Regions from separate parts of the Peribacillus sp. NPDC096447 genome, predicted to be linked through region 2. Evidence: predicted binding sites of a transcription regulator. Region 2 holds the regulator's gene; the other holds the start of a gene.
What was found. The regulator LexA, encoded in region 2, represses DNA repair genes until DNA is damaged. The targets are predictions, from matches to a motif close to CGAACATATGTTCG.

Region 1: the regulator LexA is predicted to act here: its motif matches at 1,188-1,201, upstream of ACIQZD_RS01575 (Y-family DNA polymerase).

The regions. Positions count from the first base shown of each region.
Region 1 is NZ_JBIWEV010000001.1:312,778-316,338, reverse strand. It holds gene ACIQZD_RS01585 (DUF3221 domain-containing protein) at 1-136, shown strand, start outside; gene ACIQZD_RS01580 (C40 family peptidase) at 187-840, opposite strand; gene ACIQZD_RS01575 (Y-family DNA polymerase) at 1,255-2,514, shown strand; gene ACIQZD_RS01570 (YolD-like family protein) at 2,541-2,873, shown strand; gene ACIQZD_RS01565 (iron-sulfur cluster biosynthesis family protein) at 3,067-3,393, shown strand; gene ACIQZD_RS01560 (alpha/beta hydrolase) at 3,432-3,561, opposite strand, start outside.
Region 2 is NZ_JBIWEV010000003.1:516,935-520,495, forward strand. It holds gene tkt (transketolase) at 1-21, opposite strand, end outside; gene ACIQZD_RS13750 (DUF896 domain-containing protein) at 244-477, opposite strand; gene ACIQZD_RS13755 (YneB family resolvase-like protein) at 543-1,199, opposite strand; gene yneA (cell division suppressor protein YneA) at 1,219-1,530, opposite strand; gene lexA (transcriptional repressor LexA) at 1,686-2,309, shown strand; gene ACIQZD_RS13770 (glucosaminidase domain-containing protein) at 2,535-3,149, opposite strand; gene ACIQZD_RS13775 (hypothetical protein) at 3,510-3,561, shown strand, end outside.

The DNA.
Region 1 (3,561 bases), on a different contig from region 2:
TTTCATGGTTCTCGAAGTCGTCCATTTACCCTCAGAGCATGTTTATAATATCGAAATGATGAACCGTTCCAACTTGGACTCTTCATTCGTGGTGACAGTAGAGGATTTAACGGATGAAATATTATATATAAAATAAAACAGCCGGACTGAATCACTATGAATTCTGTCCGGTTGTTTTATGGGATTTTATAAAGTTTTCGCACCTAAATATTTTGGTTTCCAATAAGAATTATCCATATCCGTGATGGTTATTCCTTTAGAAGACGTAGCACTGATGAATTGACCATTTCCGATATAAATCCCAACATGGGATACCCCTGTTCCAGAAGTATTAAAGAATACAAGATCACCCTTAGCTGGTGAAGATACTTTTAACCCTGTATTTGAATAGAGCAATGATGTTGTACGCGGCAAGGTAATTCCTTGTGATTTCTGGAATACATAATAGACGAAGCCTGAGCAGTCGAATCCAGTCGGTGTCGTCCCGCCCCATTTGTAGGGTGTGCCTATTAAGGTTTTCGCATAGCTGATCAGGGTTGTATTGTTGACATTATAAACACCAAGCGCATTGAACGTGTTCCGGCCGGCAATTCCGTCAGCAGTTAACCCTTTAGATGTTTGGAATTTTTTTACTGCAGATGTAGAATAGGTGCCGTAATATGTAGTCAGTGAACCTGTATATGTGAAATAACCTTTGGTTTTTAAAAGTTGTTGTAGTTGTTTGACATCGCTATGTGTCATTCCGGGTCTGAGGGTTTGGTCTCCAATATTTGCAAAGGCTTGCAGTGGGGTTAGCATCATGGCTGATGCAACAGCAGCTGAAGCGATCCATTTCTTCATAATTTTCATTTCCTCTCTATCTATCTCTCTAGTATTGTTAACAATATTATCCTACAATACCATTATGACAATTAGACATAATTTTGGTTACAGTTTCATTACAAAAAATGAGCAGTTAGACTGAATTTAAAATAGACGAAAGCCTGTTGAAAAGGGTGGAAAAATATAAAAAAACTAAGGAAAAGGATCCATTAAAAATTATTCAAGCTGCCAATTGATTCTTTTTTAAAAAAACTATTTGGATATTCAGTTTAAATTTGGTATTTAAACCATTTTTAGTATCTATTATATTTTTCAAGGAAATTACATTAAAAAGTAGAAATTTGTATGAAAACTTCCATTGAATAAGAACGTATATTCGGTTAAAGTTATGAATATAATAAAAGCGAACGTATATTCTTGTTAGGGTGAGAAATGATGGATTATGGGACGATGCCGAAACAATCAATTATGTGTATCGATATGAAAAGTTTTTATGCAAGCTGTTCAGCGGTCATGCTTGGTCTGGACCCGCTTGATTGTTATCTGGCGGTGGTTGGTGATTTGAAGAGGACAGGGAGCATTGTGCTGGCGGCTTCCCCAAAGATGAAGAAGGAATTTGGCATCAAGACAGGTTCGCGGATGTTTGAGATCCCGAATGATCCGAGGATTGTCGTCGTTGAACCTAAAATGGCGACCTATTTAAGGGTTTCGACGGAAATCACCCGCTTGTTCAACCGTTATGTGCCCAAAGAAGCGATTCACGTATATAGTGTGGACGAAAGTTTTGTGAAAGTCGATGGTGCCGTTTCTTTATGGGGAGATGCCCGGATGATAGCTGAAAAGATAAAGGATGAAATCGAACGGGAATTACAGCTCCCCTGTGCCATTGGAATTGGACCGAACATGCTTATGGCAAAACTTTGCCTTGATTTGGAAGCCAAACATAATGGGATTGCAGAATGGAAGTATGAGGATGTGCCAAGCAAACTTTGGCCGATTTCCCCGCTTCGTGAAATGTGGGGGATCGGCAGGCGCGTAGAAAAAACCCTTCATGGAATGGGGATATTTACGGTTGGACAGCTTGCCAATTATGATCTTGAATTACTTGAAGCGAAGTTTGGAATTATGGGCAATCAGCTTTACCACCATGCGTGGGGAATAGATTTATCCGATATGGGGGCAGCGATCATCGAAGGGCAGGTGAGCTTCGGCAAAAGTCAAATCCTGCTGCGGGATTATAAGGAGGAGCATGAGGTAAAGCAGGTCATGCTGGAAATTTGCGAAGAAGTTGGAAGAAGGGCACGCACCCATCGCAAGGCAGGAAGGACGGTGAGCCTAAGCATTGGTTACAGCAAGGACGAGTTCGGCGGAGGTTTCCAACGTTCGCGTTCGATTAGCGAACCGACCAACATTACGATGGAGTTATATAAAGTTTGCCTGGAGCTTTTTCATGAGAACTATAAGCAAAAAACGGTTCGGAGCATAGAGGTCAGGCTCTCGAATATTGTGGATGATAACGAAATGCAGCTGACTTTATTCGATGCTTCGCGCTGGAAGAAGCGGGAATTGAGTTACACGGTTGATCGAATCCGCCATAAATATGGAGCCAAATCGTTATTGCGTGCCGTTTCGTATACAGAAGCAGGTACAGCCGTTTACCGAAGCAAGCTGCTTGGTGGGCATAAGGCGTAAGGTTGACTTCGAAGGGAGGGAAAAGAATGATACGTGATCGGGGCCGTATCAAATGGACATCGATGATGTTGCCGGAGCATGTGAAGATGCTTCGGGATTGGGTGGTGGAGGATGGCTATGAAACGAAGCGCATCCTGGATGAGCAGCAACTGGAAGAAATGAATGCGGTAATGGGGGAAGCGATGGAGGAAAGAAAGGATGTCACGATTGCTCATTATGAAGGAAACCGGTATCAGCTGTTAATCGGCAGGATCCATTATTATAATGAGCTCACCCAAAAGCTTCATATCGTCGATCGGTTTCAGCAGGCTCACTATATCAGGCTTTCCGATATAGCGGATGTAAGGATAATGGAATGATGAGCGGAAGGGCTGTTCCCAAGGGACAGCCCTTCAAAACGGCATCGTGAAGGAATCGGCATTTGTTAGCACGGTCAATGAAGAAAGTGACTTTCGTGTCGGCTGACGCTTGCAAAGGAAGGCAGTTTCTTTAACAGAAGCGTATTTATCGTTTATAATGGGGGAAAGGAAAGACATCGGGAGGCGTGCAATCATGTATATTGAATGGACGGAAACAGCGGCTGAGAAAATGGCCGATAAGGTACAGGGACAAGAAGGATATTTACAATTGAAATATGATACTGATGGCTGTGGCTGCGTGGTAAGCGGTGTGACCGCGCTATGGTGGGTCAACGAACCTGAAGAAGGTACCGAAAAAGTGGAAACAAACGGGATTCCGCTATATGTGGAGAAATCAAAAATGATTTTTCTTGATGAAGTCATGAAAATAGACTTTGTTCCGGAAGCGAACAGCTTTCAATTAAAAAGTCCGAATCAAATCTTGAATCCGAGGATGAGCTATTTTAATAAAATCGACTAAAAGCAAAGAGGGGATCTTGGATTCCCTCTTTTTTCTTCTCAGACAAGTTTTAGAAACTGATCGATTTGATCTTCATATTCTTTTGGATTTTCATTATAAGATTGGGCGTGGGCCCCTTTTTTAGCGATGTAAAGCTGCTTCGGGCCCTCTTTTGCTGCATATAATTCC
Region 2 (3,561 bases):
TGCATCTAATTTATCTAACATATTGTAAAAACATCCCTTCCTGTAATGTACCTCTTTATATTATAGTGACAAGCATAATATCACAACTAAAATCACTATTTACTGCCTCAATATTAAAATTTTCTAGAAATAAGAGAAGCCCCTATTTAGATTAAACTAAATAGGAGAATACATACATGCATGCACTCCCTTTTTACTCCTAAATGCTAATAGGATCCTCGTTCCATGAGTGGAATTCAAGCATTAATGTAAGTTTCTTTTTTCTTTTATATTTTTTATCTTTTGAGGAGTTACGTCATTACCTTCTGGATCAACGACTTTCACATGCTCCAACGTATCGGTCATGGACTTTCTGAATGTTTCCAAATACTCACTTCTCAATTGGGTTTGCTCTTTCGCCTCAACTTCCGTCAAACCTTCAGTCTTTGCCTTTTTAGAAAGTTCATTAATACGGGCTATTTTTTCTTTTGATAACATAATTTCGCTCCTTCATAATCTCCGGATATTGTCATGGTATTAAAAAAAAAGCGAAATTACAAGTTCTAAGATTGACTTTCCTTTTTATTCAGTTGATGTTCGAGAAAACGCCTGTTCACAGTAGCCTTGGAAACATTGTATCCAAAGCCCCTTAAAGTGGCTGCGATTTCTGCAAATGTCAATCCATTGGCCCGAAGTTTAATAATTTCTTCAATAGGAATTTCCATACGGTCCCTTCCAGTGGAATTCCTTTGATTCTGAAGGTTTTTTTGAGGACGGTACCCTTTTTCAACGGCTCTTATCATCCCGCGCTTTATTTTAAGATTATGTAGTTTCCTTTGGTATTCTTCTACAATACCGACTATCTGGATGACCATGGCATCCGAATCCGATAACTCAAGCTCCCCGTCATGAGAGAGCGTATAAATTTTCACATCTTCTTTAAGGATGACATGGAAAAGGGCTATTTTGGCATTCCCTCTTCCCAGCCTTGTTTCATCCTGGATTAATAGTATTTCAGCTTCTTTAGTTTTAAATAGTTCGAGCATGTCAAAAATGCCATCCCGATTCAACTCATAACCACTTGCCTGTTCTTTTATTATGGAAATGACTTCAACATCCATCTTTTCTGCCAATTTGACTAACTCATCTTCCTGCCTTGCCAATGATGTTTCCTGTGACTCTTTTTCTGTGCTGACCCTACAATAGATTACCGCCTTCATAATACCCTACCTTCACTACTTACTGCTCACTGGCCAAATTCTGGACAATTTCTTCCCCTTTAACCGGTATGACGATGACTTGACCAGGTTTAATTGTATCCGCCCTGACTCCATTATGCTCTTCTATCCAACCAATGAATTCTTTTTTTGTCAAATTTGCTTCTTCATATTCTTCGGCGATTCCCCATAGGGTATCACCTTCACTTACTTCTATAGAAAGGAAATTCTTTTTTGGATCATTGTTCAATGTACAAGAGAATAAAATTGAAAAGATGAATACTGATCCCGCTAATAGAATCGTATAAATATAATTTTTGTATAAATTTTTCATAAATATCCCTCCAAAGCGAATGTTCGTTCGTATGTTATGGTCAAATTATAATACGAACGTTTGTTTCAGTCAACAACAAAATTCGAACTTATGTTTGTATAGAGTTGGGGGCCATGCTATAATGTAGCAAAGAACATTGGGGAAGAGGTGCACAAATGACTAAACTATCAAAACGGCAGCAAGATATTCTTGATTTCATTAAAGAAGAGGTCCGCCAAAAAGGGTATCCACCTTCCGTACGGGAGATTGGCGAAGCAGTGGGACTTGCTTCAAGTTCAACAGTACACGGACATTTATCACGCCTTGAAAGCAAAGGCCTGATTAGACGTGACCCAACCAAGCCAAGGGCCATTGAAATAATGAATTTGGAGGAAGCGAACAATATTCCCAAAGTCAATGTCGTGAACGTGCCGTTACTTGGAAAAGTAACAGCGGGAATGCCGATAACGGCCATTGAGAACATAGAAGAATACTTTCCGCTTCCCGAAAGCATGGTTCCACATGATGACCATGTATTCATGCTGGAAATCATGGGTGAAAGTATGATCGAAGCAGGAATTCATGATGGGGATTATGTCATCGTGAAACAACAAAGCAATGCCAATAATGGAGATATCGTCGTGGCCATGACGGAAGATGATGAAGCCACTGTAAAACGATTCTTTAAGGAACCGGATTACATAAGGCTTCAGCCTGAGAACTCGAATATGGAACCAATTATTTTACGAGATGTTTCGATACTTGGAAAAGTAATAGGCTTATATAGACAAATACACTAAAAGCGCTAACCGCGCTTTTTTTGTTTGTTTAATTTATGTCCCGAATTCTCTCAATATGCATATGGAAGAGTAGATATTGATATATTTTTTAATAGAATCAGGTTTTCATGGGAATTTAAACATCCTTTATTACGGATGGAAGTTATACTATTTCCTAATATTTACTTTGGTAACAATCTGATTACAATAAAAAAGAGAGCTTAAACTACCGCTCCCAGTTAAAATTCACTTCACTCGTAATCTTTGGTTCACTTTAATGAGATTAAGATCAACCAAGCCATTCCACTGTTGAATCTGCACTTGTGTAGAACCGTATGCTTTTGCAAGCGCAGAGACGGTATCCCCTTTTTGGACAATATGATAAACCTCTTCAATGCTTGCATCATATTTTGTTAAACCGCTTGTTTCGATAAGGTTCACCAGTTTTTCAATATATTTGGGATCCGAGGCGTACCCCGCATCGAATATTGCTTTGAGTGCTTTTCTGTAATCTTTTTCTCCAATGACAGCTGTATAAAGACTTCTATTCCATGAAGTCCCCTTTACATATAAATTGGCAAGATCTCGAAGACTTTCTTCCCAAGATGGGTATTTTCTGAATTTGTTCCATACTTGAACGGGCACACCATTGACATATTCCATTGTCTGAATAATGATAGACTCACCCTTGAAGTCACCTTTTGTACCGAATATATTTTTTCCTTTGCTTGCTAATAAACTTGTCCCATATCCACTCTCCAAACAAGCTTGTGCAATGACAACAGAAGGTAATATTTTAAACTCCTGTTGAATTTTCTGGGCATAGGGAGCAATTTCCTTAATAAATGTTTCCTTGCTCATTAGAACCTCCCATTAAATGGTATTACTTTATTTTTCACTGTTTATCTTCATTCTTATCGTATTCTCATCTATGAAAAAGGTTACAGCAAGTCCCGCACAAAAGGTTCTGATGTTTGGCTAATTGTTTTTATTATAGATTATGGCTCGCTCCGCGTATTATTTATCCATTTCCCCACCAACCAGGAAAAGCCGCCAATCCATATAATTAAATGGATTGACGGCTTTTTAAATTGAACACTGGAAATCTACAAAACTTGTCTATAACTTTTATTAATTCATTTTAAATTTGTAATCATTGTATAAAACCTTGATGAAAAACAAAAATTAATTTTGAAAACTTCATTTCAAGGTGGTGAAATCATGGACTACCCAACCATCCATACAAACTTTTGGGATGCAGTGATAGCCATTC